One region of the Comamonas terrigena NBRC 13299 genome, then DNA from elsewhere that is predicted to be linked to it. Evidence: predicted binding sites of a transcription regulator. Region 1 holds the regulator's gene; each other region holds the start of a gene.
What was found. Region 1 encodes HrcA, which represses chaperone genes, less so after heat shock. Its sites were predicted from a motif close to TTAGCACTCNNNNNNNNNGAGTGCTAA; they were not measured.

Region 2: a site for HrcA is predicted at 1,472-1,498, ahead of rpoH (RNA polymerase sigma factor RpoH). Genes of this name have one in related genera too.
Region 3: a site for HrcA is predicted at 1,829-1,855, ahead of groES (co-chaperone GroES). Genes of this name have one in related genera too.

What each region holds. Positions count from the first base shown of each region.
Region 1 is NZ_AP019749.1:881,967-887,356, forward strand. Features, by position in the region: gene recN (DNA repair protein RecN) at 1-452, opposite strand, end outside; gene CT3_RS04025 (NAD kinase) at 456-1,361, opposite strand; gene hrcA (heat-inducible transcriptional repressor HrcA) at 1,391-2,398, shown strand; tRNA gene CT3_RS04035 (tRNA-Ile) at 2,441-2,517, shown strand; partial or broken gene CT3_RS04040 (IS5 family transposase) at 2,724-3,656, opposite strand; gene CT3_RS04045 (membrane-bound PQQ-dependent dehydrogenase, glucose/quinate/shikimate family) at 4,114-5,390, shown strand, end outside.
Region 2 is NZ_AP019749.1:1,097,368-1,102,757, forward strand. Features, by position in the region: gene CT3_RS05030 (Bug family tripartite tricarboxylate transporter substrate binding protein) at 1-342, opposite strand, end outside; gene rpoH (RNA polymerase sigma factor RpoH) at 491-1,441, opposite strand; gene CT3_RS05040 (amidohydrolase family protein) at 1,973-3,130, opposite strand; gene CT3_RS05045 (Bug family tripartite tricarboxylate transporter substrate binding protein) at 3,197-4,177, opposite strand; gene CT3_RS05050 (GntR family transcriptional regulator) at 4,463-5,215, shown strand.
Region 3 is NZ_AP019749.1:731,867-737,256, reverse strand. Features, by position in the region: gene groL (chaperonin GroEL) at 1-1,308, opposite strand, end outside; gene groES (co-chaperone GroES) at 1,450-1,740, opposite strand; gene CT3_RS03310 (M81 family metallopeptidase) at 2,434-3,936, opposite strand; gene CT3_RS03305 (ABC transporter ATP-binding protein) at 4,000-5,390, opposite strand, start outside.

The sequences.
Region 1 (5,390 bases):
ACGCCGGCGTAGGCGTCCAGCAGCTCGCGCACGGCTTCGGGCCGGGTCAGGCTTTGCCAGGCGTGCTGGCCGTGGATGTCCAGCAGCGCATCGCCCAGGTGGCGCAACTGGGTGGCTGTGGCCGGTGCGCCATTGATCCAGGCGCGGCTGCGGCCCTGGGCATCGATCACACGGCGCAGCAGCAGGCTGTCTTCCTGGGCAAAGCCGCCTTCGTCCAGCCACTGGGACAGGTGGGGCGGGCAGTCGAATTCGGCGGTGATGTCGGCCTGGGGCGTGCCTTCGCGCACCACGCCGACATCGGCACGGCTGCCCAGCACCAGCTGCAGGGCGTCGATCAGAATGGATTTGCCGGCGCCGGTTTCGCCCGTCAGCACCGTGAAGCCGGCGTGGAGGTCCAGGTCCAGCGCCTGCACGATGACAAAGTCGCGCAGTGCAATGCGTTTGAGGGCCATGGCTCAGGTGCCCCCTTCGTTCCAGCCCAGTTTCTTGCGCAGCGTGGCGTAGTAGTTCCAGCCCAGGGGATGCAGAAAACGGATGCCATGGAGCGCACGGCGCACATAGATGCGGTCTCCGTGGCGCAGCGAGGCCAGCGACTGCATATCGAAATTGGCGCTGATGTCGCGCCCGCCCACCACTTCGATCATGACTTCGCCCTGGTCGGGCAGCACGATGGGGCGGTTGGACAGGGTGTGGGGGGCAATGGGGGCCATCACCCAGGCGCCCACGGACGGGTGCAGCAGCGGACCGCCCACCGACAGCGCATAGGCGGTCGAGCCGGTAGGTGTGGCCACGATCAGGCCGTCGGCACGTTGGTTGGAGACGAAACGGCCATCCACCTCCACCCGCAACTCCACCATGCCCGAGGTGCTGCCCCGGTTGACCACCACATCGTTCATGGCCAGGGCCTCGAACACGCATTCATCGCCCCGCATCACGCGGGCTTCGATCAGCGGGCGGCTGTCTTCTTCGTAGCAGCCTTCCAGCATGGCTTGCAGCGTGGGTTGGAAGTTCTCATCCAGCGGGATGTCGGTGACAAAGCCCAGGCGCCCTTGGTTGATGCCGATCAGCGGCGTGCCGTAGCGTGACAGGTGGCGGCTGACGCCCAGCATGGTGCCGTCGCCACCCATGACCAGGGCCAGATCGCAGGCTTGCCCCAGGGCGTCCACATCCAGACTGCGGTACTGTGCGGGCAGACCCATGTGCAAGGCGGTCTCGGCTTCCACAATCACTTCACAGCCCTGCGTGGTCAGAAAAGCTGCAATATCTTCCAGGGCCTGGCGCGGGCTGTCCTGGGGAAGGCCCGTGGGGGAAGCGACACGGTACTTTCCGATCAGGGCTACATGGCGAAACTTGGACGTCATAAGGGAAATTACATCATTAAAATCGTTCCATGCTCGATGATCGTTCCAAGTTGTTGTTGAAAGCGCTGGTCGAGCGCTACATTGCAGACGGCCAGCCTGTGGGGTCGCGCACGTTGTCGCGCGCCTCCGGCCTGGAACTGTCGCCGGCCACCATCCGCAATGTGATGGCGGATCTGGAGGAACTGGGCCTGATCGTCAGCCCCCACACCTCCGCAGGCCGCGTGCCCACCGCCAAGGGCTACCGGCTGTTTGTGGACACCATGCTGACCGTGAGCCGCGACATGCTGCCTGCGCAGGAACTGGTGCCCGAACAACCGCAGAAGGTGATTGCGAACGCCGCCAACATGCTGTCCAGCCTGTCGCAGTTTGTCGGCGTGGTGATGGCGCCGCGGCGCAGCTCGGTGTTCAAGCACATCGAGTTCGTGAAGCTGTCCGAGCGGCGGGTGCTGGTCATCATCGTGTCGCCGGAAGGCGATGTGCAGAACCGCGTCATCTTCACCGACCATGATTTCTCCGGCTCGCAACTGCTGGAAGCATCCAACTTCCTGAACGCGCACTACGCCGGTCTGGCCATCGAGCAGGTGCGCGAGCGCATGCAGTCCGAAGTGGAGCGCCTGCGCACCGAAGTGGCCAATCTGATGCAGGCGGCGGTCAATGTCAGCGCCGAGGCCATGAACCCCCAGCCCCAGGAGCAGGTCATCATCTCGGGCGAGCGCAATCTGCTGTCGGTGAGCGACTTCTCCAGCGACATGGGCAATCTGCGCAAGGCGTTCGACCTGTTCGAGCAAAAGACCCAGATCCTGCGGCTGCTGGATTTCTCCAGCCAGGCCGAAGGTGTGCGCATCTTCATTGGTGGAGAAAGCCAGGTCGTGCCTTTCGAAGAGCTGTCCGTGGTCAGCGCCCCTTACGAGGTCGATGGCCAGATTGTGGGCACGCTGGGCGTGATCGGCCCCACACGCATGCACTACGACCGGATGATCCAGATCGTGGACATCACCTCCAAGCTGGTCACCAATGCGCTGAGCAGCCGGCGCTAAGCCGTTACAATGCGTGCGCCCTGCCATGCGCCGGGCTGGCAAGGGGCGTTAGCTCAGTTGGTTAGAGCAGAGGACTCATAATCCTTTGGTCGCGGGTTCAAGTCCCTCACGCCCTACCAGTATTTATAAGGAAAGCCTGCTACCTAATTGGTAGCGGGCTTTTTTGATTTTGGAATCTGTAGGCACTTTTGAGGAACGCAGTTCAATGCCGAGTTCTGCGCTGCTGCCTTGAGTCCGCTGAGGTGCTCCTTGGTCCATTTCGTCCATACTTCGGCGCTGTTGCATAAATCAGCCCCAGGCCAGACTTCCCCAGCCCTAGACGTAGCTATGCCACAGCCACCGTCTGTGGGCAGCCCAGCTCCGTGAATCGATTGAGGATGGCGGCTCGGATGTGCAGCTCGTTGACCTGTCTCTCAAACGTGCGTGACATCACTCGTTCACCCAGTCGTTTGATGCAGTGCATCTTGGTTTCCACCAAGCTGCGCCGGTGGTAGCCACTCCAGTTCTTCCAGAGCTTGCGCCCGAGGCGCCTGCATGCGGCGATCGCCGCATTGCGATGTGCAGAGGCGTCGCCTTTGCGCATCCTGGCATTCTTTCTTGGGGGAATGATGGGCTTGGCATTGCGCCGCATGACAGCCGCATGCACGGGCTGGGTGTCATAAGCGCCATCGCCTGTCACCGTCAGAAGTGGCTCATCACCCGGCACTTGCTCCAGCAACTGCGGCAGCACGGCAGCGTCAGTGACGTTGTTGGAGGTGACGCAGATAGCCCGCACCTGCAGCGTTTGTGCATCGATGCCGATGTGCAGCTTGCGCCATTGGCGCCGGCGCTACGGCCCATGCTTTTTGCACTTCTACCCGCCTTCACCCAGGAACTTGATGCCTGTGGAGTCAACCAGCAGGTGCAGGCCGGCTGAACTGGGCCGGTATGCCACCTGCACATCCAGATTGCGTTGGCGGCGATACAGCGTGCTGAAGTCGGGAACTGGCCACGGCAGCCCAGACAACGCCAGCAGAGACTGAACAAATCCCGTGGTCTGCCGCAAGGCCAGTCCAAAGAGGTTCTTAATGGTCAGGCAGAACTGGATGGCTGCATCCGAGAACTGCGGGCTGCGCCCGCGTTTGCCGCTGGCAGCGGCAAACCAGGAGATGCCCTTGTCCAACCAGATGGTCAGTGAGCCCCGCGCTATGAGTGCTGCGTTGTATCGCTTCCAGTTGGTGGTGCGGTAGCGGGGCTTGGGTTGCGGAGACTGACTCATCGCCCGAGGCTACCTGAACCCAGGAGCCGATTTGTGCAACAGCGCCGGTGGAATTCAACACCGGGGTGATTCAATCCCGGGCTTCACTCGAGTCAAAAATAAGGGTAAACCCCATGTCCATTATGTGGTTTATTAAGATGCACGTCGTGCCGATTTCGAATCAAAATTCCACTAAACAATTGATATTATTGATTATTTTGTAATTTCAGAAATTTCAGAAATTTATGATTTATTAAGCATTTGCGATATTTGTATTGCAAATCAACTCCGCCACTGCACACCTTAGTTATAAAAAATAAGATACCGGCCTCGCATCTGTTGGTAGTTTGTGTGGAAATGCTCACTCTCCTGACATGCGAGTCTTCGGCCATGCCGATGTGTGCTTCGTTTTCGGGGCTAAAAAGCTAACTAACAACATGCCATTCTTTTACTTATCTTCGTTCCAGGGGGTTGTGCGATGCGCGCGTTAACCCTTTTGCTGTTGGCCATTCTTGGTATTCCGCTGACCCTTGGTGGCGGCTACCTGCTGTCGCTGGGCGGCAGTCCCTTCTATTTCATCAGCGGTGTCGTCGTGTTGATCGCCGCCTGGGGCTTTATCAAGCGCCAGCGCTGGTCCACTATGGTTTACGCCGCCTGGTTGCTGGTGCTGCTGGCCTGGTCGCTGTGGGAAGCAGGCCTGCACTGGTGGCCTCTGTCCACCCGTCTGGGTCTGCCCGCCATCATCGGTTTCATCATGGCGATTCCGGCATCGCGCCGCGGTCTGGCAGATACGCCTGCATTCGCTGAAGGCAAGCCCGTGCTGGCCATGTCGCTGCTGTCAGCGCTGGTGGCTGTGATGGGCATGCCGTTTCATTTGCATGAAATCGAAGGCAAGCTGTCGATGGAAGTGGTCAACCCCGACGCCAAGACCGGTGATACCGCGCAGGCCGAGGGTGACTGGGAAGCCTACACCGGCAGCCACCATGGTCAGCATTACTCCAAGCTGGGCCAGATCACTACAGAAAACGTGAACAAGCTGGATGTAGCCTGGCAGATTCAGACCGGCGACAAGAAAGGCCCTGGCGATGTACATGAAACCACGTACCAGGCCACGCCACTGAAGATTGGCAACAGCCTGTACCTGTGCACGCCGCACAGCATGGCCATTGCGCTGGACGCCGACACCGGTGCTGAAAAATGGCGCTTCGACGCCCAGGCCGGTCTGGAAAAAGGTCGCCAGCACCAGACCTGCCGTGGCGTGTCCTTCTACCGTGGTGCGGACGTGACCCCAGTGGCCGCTGCCGTTGCAGCTGTGGCTGGTGCTCAGCCTGCTGCACTGCTGGAAGCTCCTGTGGCCCAAGCCTCGGCTGCCCCCAAGGCCACCATGTGCAAGGATCGCATATTCCTGCCATCGTCCAACGCTAAGTTGTTTGCGCTGGACGCTGAAACCGGCAAGCCCTGCGAAGACTTCGGCGACAAGGGTGCTATCGATCTGATGCACAACATGCCCAACAAGCAGCCGGGCTACCTCAACCCCACCTCGCCTCCTGTGGTCGTGGGCGACACGCTGATCATCGGTCATTCAGTGAACGACAACTATGCCGTGGAATCTCCTTCGGGCGTGATCCGTGCCTACGACGTGCACACCGGCAAGCTGCTGTGGAACTGGGATTCAGGCAATCCTGACGCGACCGAGCCTTTCGATCCCGCCAACCCTGCGCAGGTGTACAAGGCCTCGTCGCCCAACAGCTGGAC
Region 2 (5,390 bases), 220 kb from region 1:
AGCGGGGTTCAGCAGCTTGGCAATGGTCATATTGCCGTTGATCATCACGCTGAACGTGTGGCCGTCCGTGGCCTTGGCCACGGCTTCGGCGGCGATGTTGCCGCCCGCGCCCACCTTGTTTTCCACAATGATGGTCTGGCCCAGGGCTTTTTCCAGCGGTTCGGCCAGCGCCCGGGCCGTCAGATCAGGGGAGGAGCCCGCAGGGAAGCCCACGATCAGGTGCAGGGGCTTGCTGGGCCACTGCTCGGCCTGGACCGCGCCCACGCTGCAGCCCAGGGCGGCCGCGCAGGCCAGGCTCATCAGGCTGCGGCGGTACAGCGTGGAGCGGGTGGATTCGGTCATGGCTTCTCCCAATGCAAAAGTGATAGCTGCCTGCGCGGATGGCGGTGACGGCAGGCAATAAAAAACCCGGAAATTATCCGGGTTTCAGGAGGCTGCAGGACAGCCATGGGCACAGTGCCTGTGTGGCACTGTGCGGTTTGGGCCAGGTTTATGCAAACTCGGCCAGCGCCTTCTTCATTTTCTTCATGGCGGCCACTTCGATCTGGCGGATGCGTTCGGCGCTCACGCCGTACACGGCTGCCAGCTCATGCAGCGTCATGCCGCCGGAGCCGTCATCGTTCACCTTCAGCCAGCGCTCTTCCACAATGTGGCGGCTGCGGTCGTCCAGCGCTTCCAGCGCCTGGGCAATGCCGTCGGTGGCCATCACATCGCGCTGGCGCGATTCGATCATGGCCGTGGGCTCGTGGGCGCCGTCGGTCAGGTAGGAGATGGGGCCGAAAGCCTTGTCATCATCGTCGCTGGGCGAAGGGTCCAGCAGCACGTCACCCCCCGACAGGCGGGTTTCCATCTCCATCACTTCCTCGCGCTTCACATTCAGCTTAGCGGCGACGGAGTCGATCTCCTGTGCGGTCAGGGTGTCGCGGAAGGTGTTGTCGCCGGTTTCAATGGCGGCATCGGCCTTGAGCTCCTGCTTCATCGAGCGCAGGTTGAAGAACAGCTTGCGCTGGGCCTTGGTGGTGGCCACCTTCACCATGCGCCAGTTCTTCAGGATGTACTCGTGGATCTCGGCCTTGATCCAGTGCATGGCGTAGCTGACCAGACGCACGTTCTGGTCGGGGTCGAAACGCTTGACCGCCTTCATCAGGCCCACATTGCCTTCCTGGATCAGGTCGCTATGGGGCAGGCCATAGCCCATGTACTGGCGCGAGATGGAAACCACCAGGCGCAGATGGGACATGATCAGGCGCCCGGCGGCATCCAGGTCGTTGTGTTCTTTGAGCTTGCGCGCATAGTCCTGCTCTTCCTCCTGGGTGAGCATGGGCAGGCGGTTTACAGCGGAGATGTAAGCATCCAGATTGCCCAGCGGCGGCACCAGAGCCCAAGGATTCGCAGGTGCCAGAGCCGTCGCAGCCGTGAGGGTGCCCGTCCGTGTAGTCATTGCATTGATCCTTTCTTCCATAAATCCATATTAGCACTCTCTATGACTGAGTGCTAAGGCATAAGTTCCCGCGATGTAGGGCCAGGGTTCGTGACAAGTTGTCGCAGGCTCTGTACACCGTCACAGGATTTGTACTGGATTTGGAGGGCGCCAGTGCGTGGCGCGTATAAAGCCTTGTAAATCATTGTTTTATCAAGATTTCATGGCGGACACCTGGAATGCCGGGGCGGCGGCCCTGGCGGCTGAGTGTGCACTTCCTGCCGCAGGGCGTTGTGGTGAAACCCCTGGGGAAAATAGGCACGCATGGCGCGCGGCGGGGCGCCATCGGTCCCCGGTCCTGCTGCCAACCGCCATCGCATCTGGCCGTCTGTACCGGTGTTTCCTGCACTGGGGCCGCCGCCGGTCTCGCATACGCGAGCCTCCGCTGCCCCACAGATAGACCGGGGAGGGTCTATCTGTCAAAGGGTTTGGGGTGGATGCAAGCGCTTGCTATTGCTGTGTGCTTTGTGGGTGAAAGGCTTCTTATTGCGGTTATTCCAGCAGCAATCTGCCCTCGCGGGCCACGATCTGACCGTGGGCAATGACCAGCGAGCGGACGGGGCGGGCGGCTACGGCGTGGGTGGGCGTTTGCGCCGGCACCAGCACCAGATCGGCCCGGCTTCCGGGTGTCAGGCCATAGTCGGCAAAGCCACAGACCTCGGCCCCTGCGTGGGTGACGCAGTGCAGGGCTTGTTCCACTTCATCGTCGCGGCGCAAGTTGTAGCGCATGCCGATGAACATGGCGCGTTCCAGCATGTCAGGGCGGCCGTAGGGCGACCAGGTATCGCGGATACCGTCGTTCCCGCCCGCCATGGACACGCCCGCGCGCTGGCAGGCACCCAGCGGCGGCACGCTGCGCGAAGGCGGCGCACTGGTGACCAGCGAAACGCCCAATTTGGCCATGCGCGCCAGCAGCGCGCTGCGCTGGGCATCGCTCACATCGCCCAGGCAGAAGCCGTGGCTGATAACCACCTTGTTGTGCAGGCCGTGGGCTTCGGTGCGGTCCAAAATCAGCTGGAGCGAGAAGGCTCCCATGTCACCGGGCTCGTGCAGGTGGATGTCGAGCGGCTTGTTGTGGCGCTCGGCGATCTCGAACAGCACGTTCAGCGACTGTGCCGGGTCCAGGTCGATGGCACAGGGGTCCAGGCCGCCCAGCACGTCGGCCCCCATGGCCAGGGACTCATCCAGCAGCTGTGCCGTGCCTTTGCGCTGCAGCAGGCCCGATTGCGGGAACGCCACCACCTGAATATCCTGCCAGGGCGCCATGTCCGCGCGGGTCTGCAGCAGGCCCGCCACATGCCGGGTGCCAATGTCCGTATCCACGTCGGCGTGACTGCGGATGCGCGTGGTGCCCAACGCGAGAAACTCGCGTGCCATGCGCAGCGACTGGCGCGCGCTGTCGTGCCGGGCCTGGGCACGGTAGGCGCGCTCGTTGTTGATCTTGTCGACCAATTGGTTGCCCACCTCGTTGACGTACCAGTCCTGACCCCAGAGTGTCTTGTCCAGGTGGGTGTGGGATTCGACCAGGCCGGGCAGCAGCAGCTGACCCCCGCCATCGATGCGCTCAGCTCCTTCCGGGAGGGGCAGCGAGGTGCCCATGGCCGCGATACGGCCTTGCTCGATCAACAGGTCGCAGGCTGGCCCGCCCATGGGGCGAACGTTCTGCAGAAAAAGGCTGGAAGTGCTCACGTGGAATGTTTCCTGTGGTGATGGAGCCTATCGCACGGCGCCGATGTCGGGCGTCGCGATCTGGCGCATCTTTTGGGCGTCTGTCTGGATCAGCTTGGCGAAGTCAGCGGGCGTACCGCCCGATTGGCCAATGCATGCCTGGTCGAGCATTCTGAGGACCTGGGGTTCGCGCATCACCGCATTGATCTCGGTGTTCAGGCGTGTCACCACCGTGTCCGCTACCCCCTTGGGGGCGAAGATACCGGTCCACACGCCAAAGTCATAGTTGGGCAAGGCCTTGCTCGCCGACATGGCGGGGATGCCCTGCAGGACTTCGCAGTTGGTCTTCGAGGTGGTGCCCAGCGGCTTGACCTTGCCCTCTTTGAGGTAGGCCAGCACCGAAGGCACCATGAAGTAGCCGTAATCCACATTGCCGCCGATGATGTCGGTCAGCATGGGGACGCCGCCCTTGTAGGGCACGTGCTGTATCGACACCTTGGCCTGCTGGTTCAGCATTTCACCGGCAATGTGCAAGGCCGTGCCGATGCCGGAGGATGCAAAGGTGTCGGCACCTGCCTGGGTCTTGGCACGCGCGAGCATGGCCTCGACCGAGGTGACAGGCACCTTGGGACCGGCGACCAGCACCATGGGCATGACGCCCACCAGCGTGACCGGGCGCAGGTCCTGGATGCCATCGTAGGCAATGGCGTTGTTGAAGTGGCGGGCCAGCACGATTTCGCTGTTGGACGCCAGGATGATGGTGTTGCCGTCCGGTTTGGCGCGCACCACGCGCTGCGTGGCGATGGTGCCGCCAGCGCCGGCCACGTTGTCCACAATCACCGGCACGCCCAGGCGGCGGGCCAGCGGCTCGGCGATGGTGCGCGCCAGCGTGTCGGCCGATCCGCCAGCAGTGAAACCCACTACCAGGGAGATGGGGCGGTCGGGCCATGCGGCGTGGGCAAGGGCGGATGCACCGGCCAGCGACAGGGCCGCCAGGGCTTTGAGCGGAAAAGCGGCAAGTTGCGCCATGGGTGAAAACTTTCTAGAGAGCAGAGAAAAGACTCAGGCCGACAAGTGCCCGGCTGGCGACGCAGAACGTCCGCTGATATGGCATGTCACCCCCCATTTGCATGAGCGGGTTTAGTTAAATGGTTAATCAAATTCTATATTTTGGTTAACCAAAATTTCGGATGCGACCACTATTTGTGCAGATATTGCGCGTAAACCCTGATGCTTGACGACAGCGAGCTGCCTGACTTGAATGCGGGGTGCCCGTGCCGCTAAGATTTCAAGCCTGTTGTCTGTGTGTTGTCCATGTCCGCCCCTTCCCGCCGCCTTGCTCCCCATATCCCCAGCGAAGAGCCTGTAGCCGACGGCACAGTCAGTGTGGACGAACGTGTCTATGAGGCGGTTTCGCGGGCGCTGCTGAGTGGCAAGCTGCGTCCCGGCACGCCGTTGCGCGAGCGGGCGCTGGCCGAGGCGCTGGGTTGCACCCGTGGTGCCGTACGCAAGGTGTTCACCCGCTTGGGGGCTGAAAAGCGACTGGTGCTGGAGCACAACCGGGGTGCCTTTGTGCCCAACCCGACTGTCGAGGAGATGCGCAGCATCTACCGCGCACGGCGCATTGTCGAGGCGGGTCTGGTCGCCAGCCTGTGCGGCCAGTTGAACGCGGTGCAGACAGAGGCGCTGCAGCGCCATGTACAAGCGGAATACCAGGCGATGGAGGAGGGGCGCCGCGCCGACTCCATCCGGCTGGCCGGTGAGTTCCACTTGGTGCTGGCACACATGGCGGGCAGCGATGAGTTGCTGTCGTACATGCAACGCCTGGTGCGCACGACGGAGTTGTACAAGGCCTTGTTTGACAGCGTGGCCGCGACCGTATGTGCGCCCCGCGAGCACCAGGAGATCATCAACGCCTTGCTGGGCGGCGCACGCGATAAGGCGTTGGCCGTGGCCATGGCGCACCTGGACGAGCTGGAGCAGCGGGTGATCCATGGTGCGGTGGCCGAACGCGAGGTTGATCTGGTGAGCTTGCTGGCGGGCAGTTCCAGCACGCCTGGGTGCTAGCAGGGAAAAGTCCAGGCACATCGCCGGGGTCTGCCACCCAGCCATCACGGCGAGGGAAGTCGGTATGCGGCCAGATATGGTGGGGCCAGGAACCGGGGGAGATGGCCGCCGCCGTGGGGTTGGCCCACCCACCTGGGGTCTGTGGTGCACTGGGCAGGAAGGCACGCAACCATGA
Region 3 (5,390 bases), 150 kb from region 1:
TTGCTCGGCATTGCCAGTGGACAGAGCGCCCACGGCTTGCTTGGCGCGCAGCAGGGCCACGCCGCCGCCGGCCACGATGCCTTCTTCCACAGCAGCGCGGGTAGCGTGCAGGGCGTCTTCCACGCGGGCCTTCTTTTCCTTCATTTCGACTTCGGTCGCAGCGCCGACCTTGATCACTGCCACGCCGCCGGCCAGCTTGGCCACGCGTTCTTGCAGCTTTTCACGGTCGTAGTCGCTGGTCGCTTCTTCGATCTGCAGGCGGATTTGCTTGACGCGGGCTTCGATTTCAGCAGCTTGGCCAGCACCGTCGATGATGGTGGTGTTTTCCTTGCCGATTTCGACGCGTTGGGCTTGGCCCAGGTCTTCCAGGGTCACCTTGTCCAGGGTCAGGCCGACTTCCTCGGCGATCACCTTGCCGCCCGTCAGGATGGCGATGTCTTCCAGCATGGCCTTGCGACGGTCGCCGAAGCCAGGAGCCTTCACAGCCACGACCTTCAGGATGCCGCGGATGGTGTTCACCACCAGAGTCGCCAGGGCTTCGCCTTCGACGTCTTCGGCAATGATCAGCAGGGGACGGCCAGCCTTGGCAACTTGCTCCAGGGTGGGCAGCAGGTCACGGATGTTGCTGATCTTCTTGTCGAACAGCAGCACGAAGGGGTTGTCCAGAATCGCGGCTTGCTTTTCGGGGTTGTTGATGAAGTAGGGCGACAGGTAGCCGCGGTCGAATTGCATGCCTTCCACGACATCCAGTTCGTTGGCCAGGGACTTGCCCTCTTCCACGGTGATCACGCCTTCCTTGCCGACCTTGTCCATGGCTTGGGCAATGATTTCGCCCACGTCGGAGTCGGAGTTGGCGGAAATGGTGCCGACTTGGGCGATTTCCTTGGAAGTGGTGGTGGCCTTGGATTGCTTCTTCAGCTCTTCCACCAGGGCGGCGACAGCCTTGTCGATACCGCGCTTCAGGTCCATGGGGTTCAGACCGGCAGCCACGTACTTGGAGCCTTCGCGCACGATGGCCTGGGCCAGCACGGTGGCGGTGGTGGTGCCGTCACCGGCGATGTCGTTGGTCTTGGAAGCCACTTCCTTCACGAGCTGGGCGCCCATGTTCTGCAGCTTGTCCTTCAGTTCCACTTCCTTGGCCACGGACACGCCGTCCTTGGTCACGGTGGGGGCGCCGAAGGAGCGCTCCAGCACCACGTTGCGGCCCTTGGGGCCCAGGGTCACTTTAACGGCATTGGCCAGAATGTTCACGCCTTCGACCATGCGTGCACGTGCTTCACCACCGAAAACTACGTCTTTTGCTGCCATGTTTGGCTCCTACAAATGGGTTCAATTTGGCTGTTTCAGCGCATCCAGTGGGCTGAGACAGCTATGAATTTGAAAGTTTGGATGCTGGGGAACGGGTGCCTGGGGCCGCGGGCCTCTGGCACCGGCAAATCACCGGGTGATTTACTTCTCGACGACTGCGAACAGGTCGTCTTCCTTCATCACCAGCAGCTCGTTGCCGTCGATCTTGACGGTCTGGCCAGAGTACTTGCCGAACAGCACGCGGTCGCCGACCTTCACGTTCAGAGCGATCTGTTCGCCCTTGTCGTTGCGCTTGCCAGGACCCACTGCCAGCACTTCGCCTTGGTCAGGCTTTTCGGCGGCGTTGTCAGGGATATAAATGCCCGAAGCCGTCTTGGTTTCGTTCTCAAGGCGCTTGACGATCACGCGGTCGTGCAGAGGACGCAGGTTCATTCACTTCTCCTAGAAATCAACAAAGTGGATTTATCCGTTCCACGCTGCGCAAAGCCAGCGTGGCTAAACAGGCGAGGGACCGGGCTTGTTAGCACTCAACCCCTACGAGTGCTAATAATAAGGCGAAATCGGAAGCTTTCAAGTCCCAAGGTCGCTTGAAAAGCAGGGTTACCGTGGAACGCTGCTGCGGCAGAACGTCATTTGACTTTCGTTCCGGTGTCCCTCACTTTCGCTTTGCACCGCCCGGGGCCTGGGCAAGGCCTTCCGACCTCTGTCTATGTGCTTCGGCGTCAGCGACAGCAACTGCTGCAGCAGCCTGACCACCGATCCAGACACCGTGGCGCTGTTCTACCGTCTGGTGACGGTGCAAGCCAGTCGATACTTGGTAACGCATGCCCGTGTGCCCGCGCCCTCTTCCGCCCATCGCCCACAGTGCTGCGTGTCTTGGATCCAGACAGTACCGTGCGACCCAGGCTATGGCTTTGGCGGGCGGCACCGCCTGCCTCTACGCCCAATATGCCGCCCAAACCTACGCGATCCATTTAAAACAAATACTTAGGCGCAACGCAAAACGACTGTCCCGTGGCGTCCCGCACCGCCAAGGCACTCTCGCTGGCGCGGCACGTCACTTTGCTTGCGATATTTCTGCAGGCTCACGCCCTGTGTGGAGCAGGGTTGGTGAAGCAGCTCCGCTCAGGCCGCCACCGGCTCGAAGGTCTTGCCGCAAGGATCGATGCGGATGCCCGGCTTGAGCTTGGACCAGGGCAGGTTTTCCAGCACCATAGGCATCGATCCAGGCGCGGTTGCGACAATGATTTCGCGCGCGATCGGCGTGTAGTCGGCGCGGAAATGGACCGCACTCTTCACCACAAGAATGTCCTGCGCAGTAGGCTCGATGCCCACCACACGGAACATGGCCTGGTCTGCCATCTGCACCTTTTGCGATGCGACGACGATGCGCACCCCTTCGATGCGCAGGCACGCGCAGGCGCCCAGATCCAGCTTGAAGCCCCGGTAGTACGGGCCCGTGGCATCGACCTTGCCGTCGGAGATTTTCTCGACCAGGAATTCGGCTTCGCACGGCACATCGCCTCGCACACCCGACTTTCCTCCCAACGACAGGCGCACACGTGCGCCTTCGCCGGCTTCATGTGCCCTGGCCGCAGAAGCCGCATCGACGATCAGGCCAATCGCCGCGTTCTGCGCCCTGCTCGCCACCAGTGCGTGCAGCATGCCGGTGGAGTCAGAGTTGCTGCCTGCACCGGGATTGTCCTGCGCGTCGGCGATGATGGTGGGCTTGCCACTACCCGCATGCGCCATGGCGTAGTGCACGGCTTCTGCGGGAGCGTAAAGCTTGCCCGCAAAGTGCGACTCTGCCGCAAGTGCGGCCTGCGCAAGCGGTGCCAACAGTGCGTCAGCATGTGCCTGTGTGTCTGCATAGGCCCAGAGCACCGGAGAGCATTCTTCAAAGTCAGCGGCCGGAAAACCGGTGGCAAATGAGATGTGCGTGTCGGGGGTCTCGCCTGCCTCCAACTGCTGGTACAGCGTTTTCGCCGGCTCGATGTCCGTGCACTGCCAGCAGATGGGCACCAGATACGGCAGACGCTGCACTGCCATGGCGGGGCGCTTGCCCGTCTGCAGACGGCGCTGGAGCTGGCTGTATGCGCGCACGCCCGTTTCGGCCATATCCACATGCGGATAGGTGCGGTAGGCCACCAGCATGTCTGCCTCGCTCAGCATGCGCGTCGTGACGTTGGCATGCAGATCCAGGGTCGCGATCACAGGCACCCCACTGCCGACCAGCGCGCGCACGCGGCGCAGCAACTCGCCTTCGCCATCATCAAAATGCTGCGCCACCATGGCGCCGTGCAGATCGAGGTAGACGGCATCCACCGGCAATGCTTGCTGGATGCCATCGAGGATCAGGGCGGCGATGCGCTCGTAGGTTTCCCGCTCCACATGCGCCGAAGGACTTGCCGCACACCAGGTGGTGGGCACCACTTCGTCGCCAGCATCAAGTGCCGCCTGCACAAAGCCCGCCGCCGGAATGTTGGAGCCGCGGATCGTCGGCCACAGCTTCTCGCCCGAAACCAGACCAGGCCAGCCACCGCCAGCCTGGAATGCTGCCCAATCCGCCAGATCGGGCGCGAACGTATTGGTCTCATGCTGAAACCCGCCATACACAATTTTGGCCATTTCTATCTCTCTCTGTTGAATGGGAGCCCCCGGACAGGGGGCAGCGAAGGGAATCTGGACCGGTCAGGCCGCCAGTGCCTGGGTCACCGGACGGAAGTTCTGGAAGTCCCAGTGGCGTCCCGGCGCCGCATCGATCAGCGCCTGCGTGTAGGCCTGCTGCGGCGCGCCCAGCACCTGCTGCACCGTGCCGGCCTCCACCACCTGGCCGCTCTTCATGACCATGATGCTGTCGCATATCTGCGCGGCCACGCGCAGGTCGTGGGTGATGAACAGCACGCCAATGCCCACGCGCTGGCGCACTTCTTCGAGCAGATCCAGCACCTGCGCCTGCACCGAAACGTCGAGCGCGGAAACGGCCTCGTCCGCCACCAAAACATCGGGCTCCATGACCAGTGCGCGCGCAATGCAGATGCGCTGGCGTTGCCCGCCCGAGAACTGGTGCGGAAAGCGATCCAGCGCCTGGCGCGGAAGCCCCACCAGATCCATCGCCTCGGTCGCCTTGGCCATGGCCTCGTCGCGAGGCATACCGTAGTTCAGCAGCCCTTCGATGACCGAATCGCCAATGCGGCGACGCGGGTTCAGACTGCGGTACGGGTCCTGGAACACGATCTGGATGCGCTTGCGCAGCGGCAACAGTGCGCTGCGGCTCAGGCGGGTGATGTCGTCCTGCTTCAGCCGGATCTCGCCGCCGCTCGGGTCGATCAGTCGCACGATGCAGCGCGCCACGGTTGATTTCCCTGAGCCCGATTCCCCCACGATGCCCAGAATCTCGCCGCGCTTGAGCGTGAGCGACACCTCACTGGCAGCAAGCACCATCTCGGGCTTGCGCAGAAAACCCTTGGACTTCGGATAGGTCTTGTTCAGGCTGCGCACCTGCAGAATCGTCTCGCCCTCAGGCTGCGCACGTGCATGCGGCACCAGACTGGGAACGGAGGACACGAGCATGCGCGTGTACTCCTGCAGCGGGCGGGCCAGAATCTCCTCACGCGTGCCGGACTCCACCACCTTGCCGCGGTTCATCACAAGGATGCGATCGGCAATTTCGGCCACCACGCCGAAGTCGTGGGTGATGAAGACCACCGCCGTGCCATGCTTTTCCTGCAGCTCACGCATCAGCGACAGGATCTGCTTTTGCGTGGTCACGTCGAGTGCCGTGGTGGGTTCATCGGCAATCAGCAGGCGCGGCTTGAGGATCAGCGCCATCGCAATCACGATGCGCTGGCGCTGACCTCCCGAGAGCTGGTGCGGATACGAGTCGTAGATGCGCTCGATGTCGGGCAGATGCACGGCCTCCAGCATCTGCAGCACCTTGGTGCGGCGTTGTGGGGCCGACAGCGTGGAATGCAGTTTCAGCACTTCCTCTATCTGCTTGCCCACGCGGTGCACGGGGTTCAGCGCGGTCATGGGCTCCTGGAAGACCATGGCGAGTTGCGAGGCGCGCAGCGCACGCATCT